Regions from separate parts of the Psychrobacillus sp. FSL K6-2843 genome, predicted to be linked through region 1. Evidence: riboswitches for the same ligand, from Rfam matches in the RefSeq annotation. Region 1 holds a riboswitch; each other region holds the start of a gene.
The links. A riboswitch is a leader RNA that binds a small molecule or an ion and turns the genes downstream of it on or off. The one in region 1 is predicted to bind S-adenosylmethionine.

Region 1 (4,808 bases):
GGTCTGGAGAAAAATTAGGGATAGTTGGTAGAAATGGAAGCGGTAAAACAACTCTTTTTAAAATGATTGCAGGTATAGAAAAACCAGATCAAGGTACGATAACCTTCAAAAAGGGGACAAAAATAGGTTATCTTGCTCAAATCCCCACTTTTGAAAACCATATTACAGGGAAAGATCTGCTATATGATGCTTTTGAGGATATAAGGCTACTTCAGCAAAAGATGAGCGAACTAGAACATGAGCTTGCAGTAGCTGATTCTGAGATATTAGAAAAGCTCTTAAAACAGTATGGGGATATTCAGGAAAAATTCACTTTACAGGGTGGATACGGTATTGACTCGGAAATTGATAAAGTAATTCAAGGGTTACAGCTAAGTGGCTTTGTCAATCAGACTTTTTCAAGTTTAAGTGGGGGTGAGCAAACAAAAATAATGCTTGGACAGCTTCTTCTAACCAGACCACAGTTATTACTTTTGGATGAGCCGACCAATCATTTGGATTTGTATGCTATAGAGTGGCTGGAGGAATATTTGGTTAACTATTCAGGGACTGTAGTTTTAATTTCACACGACCGATATTTCCTAGATACGGTTGTCACTAATGTTGCCGATCTTGAGGACGGGATGTTAACACTTTATCATGGTAATTATTCTTCGTTTTTAATAGAGAAGGAAGAAAAGCTGACTCGTGAATTCCAGCAATATGAGGAACAACAAAAAAAGATAAAAAAAATGAGAGAAGCCATTAAGAGATTGAAAATTTGGGCTAATCAGGCTGTTCCTCCAAATGCAGGACTTCATCGACAAGCGAGAAATATGGAACGAGCTCTAGAACGTATGGAAAAGGTTCGAAAGCCTTTGATAGATCCTAAAAAAATGAACCTGACATTTGACGCAGCACCTAGAAGTGGAAAAGAAGTAGTAATAATGGAGAGCGTCTCCAAATGCTTTGGAGATAAAAAGATTTTAAATGACACAGATATGCATGTTTATTGGAAAGATCGACTTGCTATAGTAGGAAGAAATGGAACGGGTAAAACAACCATATTAAATATTCTCAGAGGGGAAGAAACAATTGATATAGGGGAAGCTCGATTTGGGAGTAATGTAAGACTTGGCTACCTATCTCAACATTTTGAGATAGGAGATCCAAAAGCTCGATTGATAGATATTTTCAGAGGTGAAGTGAACGTTAGTGAAGGAGAAGCGCGCCACATTTTAGCGAAGTTTATGTTCTACGGACCCGATGTTTTCAAAAGAGTTGCTGATTTAAGCGGTGGAGAAAGAATGCGTCTTCGTCTAGCACAGTTAATGCATCAAGACATCAATTGTTTAATATTAGATGAACCAACTAACCATCTGGACATTGATTCTTGTGAGGTGTTAGAAGAAGCACTCGATGATTTTAGTGGAACAATTATTGCTGTTTCCCATGATAGATATTTCTTAAATAAACTATTTTCAAGAACTGTTTGGCTAGAGAATGGCAAGCTTACAACTTATGAAGGCCCGTTTGAATGGGCAAGAGAAAAATGGGTTGAATTTAGCTCTAAACAAAATTCGGAGAAAGAAATAAAGGAGCAGCATCCCATAAAAAAATCACCAACCACTAAACAAGAAAATAAGGTTCCACTAGAGCACCAAATAAATGAGCTAGAGAAGATAATAAGTGACTTAGAAAATCAGATTAACTTAGAGGCAGACTGGTCAATCTATGAGTCATTAAGCTTGAAGAAATTGCACGCAGAAGAGCAGTTGGAACAATTAATGGAGAAGTGGTTAGAACTATGAGATTAATAGGCTATTCTTGAAAATGGGTTGATATAAATAAGAGACCATGCTAATATTATTTATTGACAAATAATTATAACAATTAAATATTCTTATCAAGAGAAGCGAAGGGATTAGGCCCGTTGAAGCTTCAGCAACCTCTGTTTTACAGAAAGGTGCTAACTCCTACAAGACATTATCTTGGAAGATAAGAGCTAAAGAGCAACTTTCTGCCCCTCTTTTCTTACATGGAAAGAGGGGCATTTTTGTTTGAAAAAAAGTATCTGGTTTTTGGTTGTCTAGCTCAGACTTTACCCACAAGGTTCAAGTAAAATCTGAATTGCTTTGTAATTGTATCTATGTTTTCACTGTACAAACGTTAGTTCTAGTGCTTTTCTATAAGGAGGAAATAAATTGCCTATTAATATTCCAAAACAATTACCGGCAACAAAATTATTAAAAGAAGAGAAAATCTTTGTAATGGATCAAGAAAGAGCATATACACAAGATATTCGTCCACTCAACATCGTTATTTTCAATCTTATGCCTGAAAAAGAAAAAACAGAGTTACAGCTACTAAGACTTTTAGGTAATACACCATTACAAGTAAATATAACATTTATGAATACAGCAACATACGAATCTAAAAATGCTAGTAAAACTCATCTAAATACATTTTATTCGACATTTGATGAAATTAAGGAAAAAAAGTATGATGGGATGATTATTACTGGTGCTCCAATTGAGCAACTTCCATTCGAAGAAGTAGATTACTGGAGAGAGATGAAGGAAATCATGGAATGGTCTAAATCGAATGTGACCTCAACGTTACATATTTGCTGGGGTGCCCAAGCAGCTCTTTATTACCATTATGGAATTGATAAATTTCCTCTTGATCAAAAGTGTTCAGGAGTGTTTAGGCACATTTTAATTGATCAGGTCGAGGATCTAGTAAGAGGATTTAATGACGAATTTAATGCCCCTGTATCGCGTTATACATCTGTTTCAAGAGAAGAAATTGAAAAGAATGAGCACCTAACCGTACTTGCCAATTCTGAGGAAGCTGGAGTCTTTCTTGTGAAATCGAATGACAACAAATATGTGATGGTGACTGGTCACTTAGAGTATGATGCAAATACTTTAGCAGAGGAATATAATAGAGATCTCAACAAAGGAATAGAGGTTCAGATGCCTAAATACTATTTCCCTAACAATGATCCTTCTAGTCAACCATTGAATACATGGAAGGCTCATACGCATCTATTATTTTCAAACTGGTTAAATTACTATGTATACCAAGCTACACCTTATGATTGGGAATAATATGTTTAATTGAACAGTCAGAAGGAAGTATTATTTGTCTTGTATATTAAACTCCTGTTTATTTAAACAGGAGTTTTTCCTATTTTTAGTTTTATTTATTCAGATATTAGGGAAAACAAAAGAGAAGAGACATTGTATTATGCAAAGAAACATATTTTTAAATGGAATTGATTTACACTTTATTGGAAGCGAGGTTAGGTCTATGAGTTTGACACCAAAACAAAGAATCGAGTTACATGGGTTTAATAATCTAACGAAAACACTAAGCTTTAATATGTATGATATCTGTTATACGAGAACCAAGGAAGAAAGGGAAAAATATATAGAATATATTGATGAGCAATATAACGCTGAACGCTTAACTAATATACTAACCAAAGTATCCGAAATTATAGAAGCGAATATATTAAATATTGCACAGCAGGATTACGAGCCGCAGGGTGCAAGTGTAACCATTTTAGTATCGGAAGGACCTGTCGATCAAACACCGATAGAATCATTTAAGCAATCTCCGGGGCCAATACCAGAAACTGTACTTGGTCACCTAGATAAAAGCCATATTACTGTTCATACTTATCCGGAATATCACCCGGATGAAGGAATCAGTACTTTTAGAGCAGATATAGATATTTCTACTTGCGGAGAAATTTCTCCATTAAAAGCACTAAATTATTTGATTCATTCCTTTGAAACTGACGTGATGGTCATGGATTATCGAGTGAGAGGGTTCACGAGAGATGTGAAAGGCCATAAATTATTCATAGATCACGATATTAATTCCATTCAAAATTATATCCCAGATGCTTTGCAGGAATTTTACCATATGATCGATGTTAACGTTTATCAGGAAAATATTTTTCATACTAAATGTAAGCTAAAGCAGTTTGACTTGAATAATTACCTATTTGGCTACAACGAAGATGAACTTTCAGAAGAAGAAAAAATATTGATAACGAAAAAGCTAAAAACAGAAATGGACGAAATCTTTTACGCAAAAAACATGACTCGATCAGATTAAATTGAAAAAAGCTCTGAGTAAATCACTCAGAGCTTTTCATTTGTGTGAAGAATGGACTTTATGACCGGATAGACCAAGTTTATGACCGGATAGAAAAATTTATGACCGGAAAGAAATTTTATAGCCGAATAAACCAGTTGTAAGACAATAGTCATAAAAAAGGTTGATTTATCATTTAATGTTCAGTGAACTACTTAGACGACTCTTACTTCATGAAATAATATGGCTGAAAATTAATATTCAGAAATATTCGAAACATTATAACCCTTTCTCCGTAAATGTTAGAAAGGGGATGAAAAGATGGACTTTTTAATAAACTTCATAATTATTACTTTGTTTATTAGCCCAATTATTGCACTCATTCACGAAGCTGGACACGCATTTTTTTTGAAAATATTTGGTGCGAAAGTAAGTGAGTTCTCTATAGGGAATGGTAATACACTTTTACAGATAAATAATTTTCTCATAAAAAAAGTTTACTTCTTTGGAGGAAGAGTTTTTTCAGAAAACCATGAGAAATTAAGTAAAAGCCAAAAAACATTTTATTACTTAGGGGGAGTTTTCTTTAACTTTATTTCTGCTATAGTACTTCACTTATTAACTGGTTATGAATTCCTAGTTTTTAGAAACTATTTGGATAGTTTTATTTTTGTATCGTATCTAACTGTTTTAATCAATCTAATTCCACTTAATACAAT
Region 2 (4,808 bases), 1.5 Mb from region 1:
TTTATTTCTACTGTCATTTTTTCTTCATTAATTTTTTCATTAAAAAAGGCATGCTTTCGTTCATACTGCTCCTTAAACTCCTCGTATAGTTCCTCTTTTATCCCCCTTGCCACAAGTGAAGACTTTAGATCGCTATTTAAGGAAGAACTAGGATCCTTCTGCTTTTTTAGGTAAAAAAGTAGAAAGGTTATTATATGAACTGGCAAGCCAAGTAAAAATAATAAGATTCTAAAGAAAGAATGATGTTGTAGTCTTCCATAGGTCAAACTTAGTGCGTTGGAAGAAGATTTTCTTCCCATACCAAATACCCCCTCCCTATATTGTATAAATCCGAGTGGTATAGTATAGTATAGATTCGAACTACTATTAAGTCAACGCAAATAATTTGGTTCTATTAAGCGTAGGGTTAAATGCGCCATAATTGTGCGTGTTTAGTCTTCTTTTTTGTAGAAACCGCTCATATTACTTAAAATATACGCTCTCTACTGAAAGAGCATGAATCATAAATAATAAATTGAAGATTTTAATCAGATAGGTGGTTTTCATGGAAACTATTTTAAAAGTAAAAGATTTACAGATTTCTTTTTTAACAAACGACAATGAATTTGAGGCTGTTCGAGGCGTAAGCTTTGAAGTAAGAAAAGGAGAAACACTTGGCATTGTAGGAGAATCAGGTAGTGGAAAAAGTGTCACTGCCCGCTCCATCATGCGCCTGCTGCCTTCTCCCCCCTCCTTCATGAAAAATGGCTCCATTGAATTTTTAGGAGAATCTCTTGAGACAAAAACTGAAAAGGAAATGGAGAGTATTAGAGGAAGAGACATCAGTATGATTTTCCAGGATCCCATGACATCTTTAAACCCTACCATTCGAATTGGCCCACAGATTGCAGAAAGTCTTATCAAGCACCAGCAGCTTTCTAAAAAAAAGGCAAAGAACCAAGCAGTTGAAATCTTGAAGCTAGTAGGCATTAAGAATAGCGAAGAGCGCTACAACCAGTATCCTCACGAATTTTCAGGTGGTATGCGCCAAAGAGTTATGATCGCTATTGCACTTGCCTGCAAGCCAACGCTATTAATAGCAGATGAACCGACAACTGCACTAGACGTTACCATTCAGGCTCAGATTTTGAATTTAATGAAGGATATGCAGCAAAGATTTGGCACCTCCATTATTTTAATCACTCATGATTTGGGTGTAGTTGCAGGTATGTGCGATCGAGTGGCAGTTATGAAAAATGGCGAAATTGTAGAAACCGGGACAACTGAAAAGATATTTGAAAATCCTCAGCATGACTATACAAAAAAATTATTAAATGCACTTCCTCGTTTAGATGAAAGGAAGAAACCCAAGAGACCACCGCTTCGTTCCATTGGTTTAGAAAATGGCAAGCCGTTATTAGAGGTCAAATCTTTAAAGCAGCATTTCCAATTAGGCAAAGGGAATGTGCTGAAGGCCGTGGATGATATCAGCTTCTTCATCAAACCTGGAGAAACCCTTGGACTTGTAGGAGAATCTGGCTCAGGAAAATCAACTACCGGTCGGTCCATTCTTCGGTTACATGAGCCTACGGATGGAGATGTGCTTTATCAGGGAATCGCCATCAACCGTTTGAGTAAAAGTGAATTAAAAACGATGCGACGACATATGCAGATTATCTTTCAGGATCCGTATTCTTCCTTAAATCCTCGTTTAAAGGTGTTAGATATTATCGGCCAGGCATTAGATATTCATCGTTTGAGCAAAAATGCAGAGGAAAGAAAACAACGTGTAGAAGAGTTACTAAAAATGGTAGGGTTGGATTCCTCCCATGCCATGCGTTATCCACATGAGTTTTCAGGTGGGCAACGACAACGAATCGGCATTGCCCGAGCACTGGCAGTAGAGCCTGACTTTATCGTCTGTGATGAACCACTATCAGCTTTAGACGTTTCTATACAGGCACAAATTGTAGAACTACTAGAGGATTTACAGCATAGACTAGGTCTAACTTACCTTTTCATCGCACATGATCTATCTATGGTTAAGCATATTAGTGATCGGGTAGCGGTGATGTATGCTGGTAAAATTGTGGAGCTTGCGGAAAGTGAAGAGCTTTATTCTAACCCACAACATCCTTATACAAAATCCCTATTAGCAGCAATCCCTATTCCTGATCCTAAGGTAGAAGCTAAGAAAAAAAGGAAGCTTTTGGAGGAATCAAATGTAGAGGATAGATATCAATTGAAGCAATCTAAGCTTGTGGAAGTTTCCTCCGGTCACTGGGTAGCAATTCCAAATGTGAAATAACTCTTGAATTTATATTCATCCCATGATAAACTTACTTATCGCTAAATTTTGAAAATTATATATTTTTATTTCTTATCAAGAGAGACGGAGGGATTGGCCCTATGATGTCTCAGCAACCAGCCATTATAGGTGTGGTGCTAAATCCAATAGACATTTTTGTCTTGAAGATAAGAAGAATGACTTCAATCTATATTGGGGGTTCTCTTCTTATGAAGAGAGCCCTCTTTTTATTTGGCAAAATGCTTCTATTCTATATTTATCCTGAATTTTTTTATCTTAGAGTCTACTTTGTGATTTATTTTCGAAATGTTGAACCTATTAATAATAAGAGGTGAATAACAATGTCCAAAACTCACATTAATACACAATTAGTTCAATTAGGTAATCATTGTGATCCAAAAACTGGAGCAGTTAATCCTCCTATCTATTTATCCACAGCCTATAAACATCATGGTCTTGGCCAATCTACCGGCTATGACTATACTCGAACTAAAAACCCTACACGAGCTATTTTAGAGGAGGGAATAGCCAAGCTAGAGCAAGGCGATACAGGATTTTCCTGTAGTTCGGGAATGGCAGCCATTCAATTGGTCCTTTCCCTTTTCCGTTCAGGTAATGAATTGATTGCCCCAGAGGACTTATATGGAGGTACTTATCGCCTTTTCAATCAATATTCTGACTCCTATAATATTAGGACTATTTATAGTAAATTTACCTCTTACGTAGAGGTGGAATCTCTTATTACCAAAAATACGAAGGCAATCTTTCTTGAAACACCTACTAATCCGTTAATGCAAGAGATTGATATTCAGCTATACGCGGAGTTAGCTAAGAAGCATGAGTTACTTTTAATTGTGGATAATACCTTCCTAACTCCTTTTTTACAAAGGCCAATAGAACTTGGCGCAGACATTGTCATACATAGTGCTACTAAATATATCGGAGGTCACAATGATGTACTGGCTGGGTTGGTTGTATCAAAAGGCATTAAATTGGGCGAGAAATTACAGGCTAACCATAACGCAGCAGGTGCAGTCCTTTCACCATTTGATTCATGGCTGTTGATACGTGGGTTAAAAACTCTCCATCTAAGAATGAAACAGCATGAAGCAAACGCAAAGAAGTTAGTAAAATTTTTAGAGCAACAGCATTTAATAAAAGATGTTCTCTATGCAGGCAAGGGTGGCATGCTCTCCTTCCGTCTTCAAAGAAGCGAACTGGTAGGTCCTTTTTTAGAAAAGCTAAAGTTAATCATATTTGCTGAAAGTCTTGGTGGTGTGGAAAGCTTCATTACTTACCCTGCCACTCAAACACACGCAGATATACCAGAATCTGAACGGATTGCTCGGGGAGTAGATAATAGTTTATTAAGGTTTTCTGTTGGTATTGAGGAAGCGGAAGATTTAATCAATGACCTAAAGCAAGTATTTGTAGCTTTAGAGAAGGAGGTTATTGTTTAATGGAGTCTATTCATCAACAACTTGAAACTAGTTTAATTACTGCTTCAACTCGAGGTAATTATGAAAGAAGAACCGGTGCTGTGAATGTTCCAATCTATTTATCTTCTACCTTCCATCAGGAAAGTTTTGATAGCTTCGGCCCCTTTGATTATAGTCGGTCTGGTAATCCAACCAGAGAAGCATTAGAAAAAACCATAGCAGAGCTAGAGGGTGGTACGCGAGGATTTGCTTTCGCTTCTGGTCTGGCAGCGATATCAACCTCTTTAATGCTGTTATCTGCCGGAGACCATATAATCATGACGGAGGACGTTTATGGTGGCACCTTTCGCTTTGTGACAGAGGTTTTACCTCGCTTTGGTATAGAGCATTCTTTTGTTAACCTTTCTAATTTAGATGCTGTTGAGCAGGCAATTCAGTCCAATACCAAACTAATATATATAGAAACTCCCTCAAATCCGAGAGTAGGTATAACTGATATTGCCGGTATTGTAGACATAGCTAAAGCCAATAATTCTCTAACCTTTTTAGACAATACCTTCATGACACCACTCTACCAAAGGCCGCTCGAATTAGGTGTAGACGTTGTTTTGCATAGTGCAACTAAGTTCTTGTCTGGACATAGTGATATCATTGCCGGCCTTGCAGTTACAAAGGATGAGTTGCTTGGTAGCAAGTCAGGTTTTCTTCAAAATTCCTTTGGAGCCATACTGGGTGTTCAAGATTCCTATACACTCATACAGGGTATTAAAACAACAAGTGTGCGCTTCGAAAAATCTACGGAGACGGCTATTAGTTTGGTCAATTATCTAGCAAATCACCCATTAGTGGAGGAAGTTTTCTATCCTGGATTATCATCTCATCCAGGACATGAAATTCATAAAAAACAGGCGGCCAGCTCTGGTGCTATATTTTCCTTTCGTTTGCCAGGCAAGACAGCTACAAAAATATTTGTTGAAAATCTAAGAATACCTGTTTTTGCAGTAAGTTTGGGTGGAGTAGAATCTATTCTCTCCCACCCCGCTACTATGTCCCATGCAGCAATGCCTAAGGAGGAACGAGAA
Region 3 (4,808 bases), 110 kb from region 1:
TAACGCTTGACCTGGTCTAGTTAGAACGATAAGTATTCCAAGTGGGATACCAATGATTATGGAAAAGAATAAAGATATGCCTACCATCTGAAATGTTTCAATTACAGATTCTCCGATGATTGGCAACCATTGATTAGTGAATTGTTCGAATCTACTCATGAGTGCACCTCCAAGCTCTCAGTTCCAACTCCTTGTTCTTCTAAGAAGCGAATAGCTGATTGTACTTGATTTTTTTCTCCTACTAAATGAATCACGATATTACCGACAATTCCGTTTTTCAATTCAATAATATTGGCCGTTAAGATATTTGGTTGTACATCAAACTTCTGACTAACCTCTGCTAATAATGGTTTTCCAGTACTTTCCCCAACGAAAGTCAAGCGAGTGACTGCACCCGTCACATGGAGCTGAGAAATAAGGGAAGGGGATAAGTTACGTTGACTAATTGTGTTTAAGAACTTTTTAGTTGTCGGATGACTAGGCTTCGTGAAAAGATTAATAGCTGTGTTCTCTTCTACAACTTCTCCGTTTTCCATCACATACACATGATCACAAATCTTTTGAATAACATTCATTTCATGAGTTATTAAAAGAATAGTTATACCTAACTCCTTATTGATCTTTAATAAGAGCTCTAATATTGAGTCAGTCGTTTCTGGATCCAGAGCACTTGTTGCTTCATCACTTAATAATACTTCTGGTTCCTGGGAGAGAGCTCTTGCAATAGCTACACGTTGCTTTTGGCCGCCAGAAAGCTGGTTTGGATAGCTTTTATGCTTATCGGTTAAGCCTACTATTTCTAAATATTTTTCCACTCTTTTTTTAACTTCGTTCTTGTCGTAGCCAAGCAGCTTTAAAGGTATAGCGATATTGTCGTAAACAGTGGCAGTTTTTAAAAGGTTAAATCCTTGAAAAATCATGCCTATTTTGTTTCTGACTTTTCGAAGTTGAGGAAGGGGAAGGGGGGTTATTTCTTCGCCATTAATGTATACTTTGCCTTTTGTTGGCTTTTCGAGCAGGTTAACACATCTGATAAGTGTGCTTTTCCCTGCTCCGCTATAGCCGATAACTCCGTGAATTTCACCTTTTCTTACATGAAGACTTACGTTACTGACAGCCTTTACTGTGTTGCTTTTGCTGATGAATTCCTTTGTAATATTCTCTAAAACTATCATGTTAAATCTTCCTTTCTAAAGAAAACGTTACCGGTTGCGGCAACGTTTTTGTTATTTCTACTCATCCCAGCTTGCTAACACAGAACCTTGAAACTCTTCTTCGATAAATGTTCTGACTTCCTCTGATTGATAAGCTTTTACAAACTTTTGAACGGTTGGATCATCTTCGTTTTCCGCGCGGACAACGATATAGTTCACATATGGAGAGTTAGATGACTCTAAAAGAATTGAGTCTTCCTTCGGGTTAATGCCAGCAGCCAAAGCAAAATTTGTATTGATTGCTGCAGCATCTACCTCGCTAAGCTGTTTCGGTATTTGAGCAGCCTCTAATTCGATAAATTCAATATTCTTAGGGTTTTCTTCGATATCATAAATAGAAGCATTTTCTTTTTTATCTTCTTTAATTTTAATAAAGCCATTTTCCTCTAGTATATATAATGCGCGTGAACCGTTAGTTGGGTCGTTTGGTAATCCAAATGTGGCACCTTCTGGTAAATCTTCGAACGATTTAAATTTTTCAGAGTAAATACCCATTGGGTTTAAAATAGTTTTACCAACTGGTACTAGCTCAGTACCATGGTCTTCGTTGAAAGCATCAAGAAAAGGCTCATGTTGATAGCTATTTGCGTCTAGGTTACCTTCAGAAAGTGCTGTGTTTGGAAGTATGTAATCAGAAAAAGCTTTAATTTCTATTTCTAGTCCATCTTTTGCTGCAACTTCTGCTGCAACCTCAGCTATTTGTTCGTGAGGACCAGCAGTTACACCTATGACTAATTTATTTTCATCTAAGGCTTTGTCACCTTTAGATTCATCACCACAAGCCGCAAGCAACCCCGTTAATAGAACTCCTGATAATACTAAACCAACCTTTTTCATTAAAATTCCTCCTTAATAATTATTAAAGAATTCGAATAAATATAAAAGCCTCTCTTTCAAAAAGAAAGAGAGGCACACAAAAATGCATTGTCCTCTCTTATCTTCCAAAACAAAAATGTTTTGCAGGATTTAGCACCTTTCTATACTTTTGGTATAGATGGTTGCCGAGCTTCAACGGGCCAGTCCCTCAGCTACTCTTGATAAGAGATAATAAGCTATTAAGTTTTTCGTTTATTCTATAAATGAAAATTTACTATACTAAACTAACAAAGTCAAGAGCTATTTTTTAATAGTAAAATTTTTTAGAAAAGATTAAAATTATAAGATAATAAATAATTATGCAATTGGAGGAATCGACATGACAATAAGAGCAAATTTTGCAGTAGGTGATTTTGAGAGAATAGTTGGTGCTAGATTAAAATATGGAACAGATTTGATAGAAGGGATAGAAGCAATATGTGAAGCCAATCAAATTACTTCTGCCACTGTCGTTAGCTGCTTTGGAAGCTTTCAAAAATGTGGCTTTGTCTATTTAATTCCAGCTGATTCCTCGAAAATAGGTGTAGCCTATAATGAAATGATCGTAAAAGAAGGACCTATAGAATTTTTACATGGTACAGGAGTTATATGTCAGCAAGAAGGAAAATATGCCACACATTTTCACGGATCAATGTGTGATCAATATGGTGCTGTTTTTGGAGGTCACTTCATCAAAGGTGAGAATCCTGTAATTACGGTTGACCTAGTCTTAGCCGAAGTAAAAGGGATGGAATTCCATCGGAAACATGATGAAGAGACTGGTGCAATTCAGTTTTATCCGATTGAGCAAGGGAGCAAGTTCCCCAGGACAATAGAGGAATAGAAAGTGTAGTAGGTTAACATATAAAAGAATTCAAATAAACAATAGAATATGACATAAAAAAAGACTACTTTTGTAGTCTTTTTTTATTTTGTTGGCTATTTCACTTAAACACACTAATTAATATTGTGATGAGAAAATAAACTAAAATACCAAGTATAAATAGTCCTATAAATTTTTTCATGTAAGATACCTCCAGAGGATTAAGCTTGTTTTTTATTGAACGGTCATAAAAAAAATTATCCGGTCATAAAACGTTGCTATCCGGTCATAAAAATTTTTATCCGGTCATAAAATCGCGCTATCCGGTCATAAAAATTTTTATGCGGTTATAAAGACAATTTATCAATTATTTTCATAGAAATTAGTGTCTTTTAACTTCACTTAAACATCTTTTAGATGATAACAGTAACTAATTCTTAAAAAAGTTCTAGCTTTTCTATACGGTCAACAGCCTCAATCAGGCGATCCTCATCAACTAAAAGTCCGATGCGTACATAACCTTCCCCGTGTTTACCAAATCCATTGCCAGCAGCGACAGCAACATCTGCTTTTTCTAGAAGTATGTCAGCAAATTGTTCACTAGTATAGCCATTTGGTACAGGAAGCCATGCAAAGAATGAGCCTTCAGGAGCTTTCACATTCCAACCAATTTTGCGACAAGCCTCTATGAAAGTATTTCTTCTTTTTTCATAGAGTGCCACTAATTCTTCCACACATTCCTGAGACCCATTTAGTGCTTCTGCTGCTGCAGATTGAATAGCAGGAAAGAGGCTGACAAAAAGATGGTCTTGTATAATATTGATAGCCTCAATCATTTTAGAATTACCTAAGGCAAACCCTACGCGCCAGCCTGCCATATTATAGGTTTTGGATAGCGTATACATTTCAATTCCGACTTCTTTAGCACCTTTTGCTTGTAAGAAACTAATAGGTTTTTTCCCATCAAAGCCGATGCCTCCGTAAGCAAAATCATGGACAATGGCTATATCATTTTCCTTTGCTAACTCAACAGTTTCTTGGAAAAACTCTAAAGTAGCAGAGGCTCCCGTAGGATTATTAGGATAATTCAAATACATTAGTCTCGCTGCCTCTTTTTGGTCCGGGGTAAGCTGCTTGTAATCGGGTAGAAACGCATTTTCTTCTAACAGTGGCATAGTATCAAATTGCACATTTGCTAGTCCTACTCCAGAGAGATAATCTGGATAACCAGGGTCAGGAAGGAGCATTAATTCCTTCTCATTCATCATAGCTAAAGGTAGCTCTACTAAACCTATTTTAGTACCAAAAAGTACGGCTACCTCTTTATTAGGATCTATATTAACGTCATACTCTCGAGAATAAAAATCTACGGCCGCTTGCTTTAGCTCGTTTATACCTCTAAAGGGAGAATATTTATGAGAAAGCGGACTTTGTGCTGCTGTCGATAGCGCTTGTACAATATGGTCAGGTGTCGGCTGGTCAGGGTTTCCTTGTCCGAGATTGATAACATCCCTACCTTCTGCCACAGCCTTCGCTACTTTTTGTACTAATGTTGCAAAAAATTGGGGAGGGAGATTTTTTAAACGATCAGAAAATTCCATGGACAATACCTCTTTTTCTAAATAGTTGCATATATTAGTCAAATCTTATAATCTTTTTAGTATTATGTCTATAGGTGGTGGCGAAATGAAAATAGCTTGTGTTCAGTTAGATATAGCGTTTGGTAATCCAAAAGAAAATTTTAAAAGAGTAGAAAAGAAAATTAGAGAAGCAGCTATACAAGGAGCAAATCTTATAGTTTTGCCGGAGATGTGGAACACGGGATATGATTTAACGAGATTAGAAGATATAGCAGATGATAAAGGGGTAAAGACGAAGGAATTTCTAGTTAAACTTGCGAAAGAATTACATATACA

Region 2: another riboswitch for S-adenosylmethionine. It lies ahead of MKY94_RS02485 (methionine biosynthesis PLP-dependent protein); the one in region 1 lies ahead of metA (homoserine O-succinyltransferase).
Region 3: another riboswitch for S-adenosylmethionine. It lies ahead of MKY94_RS09345 (MetQ/NlpA family ABC transporter substrate-binding protein); the one in region 1 lies ahead of metA (homoserine O-succinyltransferase).

What each region holds. Positions count from the first base shown of each region.
Region 1 is NZ_CP152021.1:1,978,539-1,983,346, forward strand. It holds gene abc-f (ABC-F type ribosomal protection protein) at 1-1,790, shown strand, start outside; SAM riboswitch class I at 1,880-1,984, shown strand; gene metA (homoserine O-succinyltransferase) at 2,184-3,092, shown strand; gene speD (adenosylmethionine decarboxylase) at 3,295-4,110, shown strand; gene MKY94_RS09940 (site-2 protease family protein) at 4,411-4,808, shown strand, end outside.
Region 2 is NZ_CP152021.1:501,977-506,784, reverse strand. It holds gene MKY94_RS02495 (ABC transporter permease subunit) at 1-299, opposite strand, end outside; gene MKY94_RS02490 (ABC transporter ATP-binding protein) at 545-2,287, shown strand; SAM riboswitch class I at 2,357-2,461, shown strand; gene MKY94_RS02485 (methionine biosynthesis PLP-dependent protein) at 2,629-3,747, shown strand; gene MKY94_RS02480 (aminotransferase class I/II-fold pyridoxal phosphate-dependent enzyme) at 3,747-4,808, shown strand, end outside.
Region 3 is NZ_CP152021.1:1,871,049-1,875,856, forward strand. It holds gene MKY94_RS09335 (methionine ABC transporter permease) at 1-159, opposite strand, end outside; gene MKY94_RS09340 (ATP-binding cassette domain-containing protein) at 156-1,175, opposite strand; gene MKY94_RS09345 (MetQ/NlpA family ABC transporter substrate-binding protein) at 1,233-2,051, opposite strand; SAM riboswitch class I at 2,146-2,258, opposite strand; gene MKY94_RS09350 (PPC domain-containing DNA-binding protein) at 2,410-2,913, shown strand; gene MKY94_RS09355 (pyridoxal phosphate-dependent aminotransferase) at 3,330-4,493, opposite strand; gene MKY94_RS09360 (carbon-nitrogen family hydrolase) at 4,579-4,808, shown strand, end outside.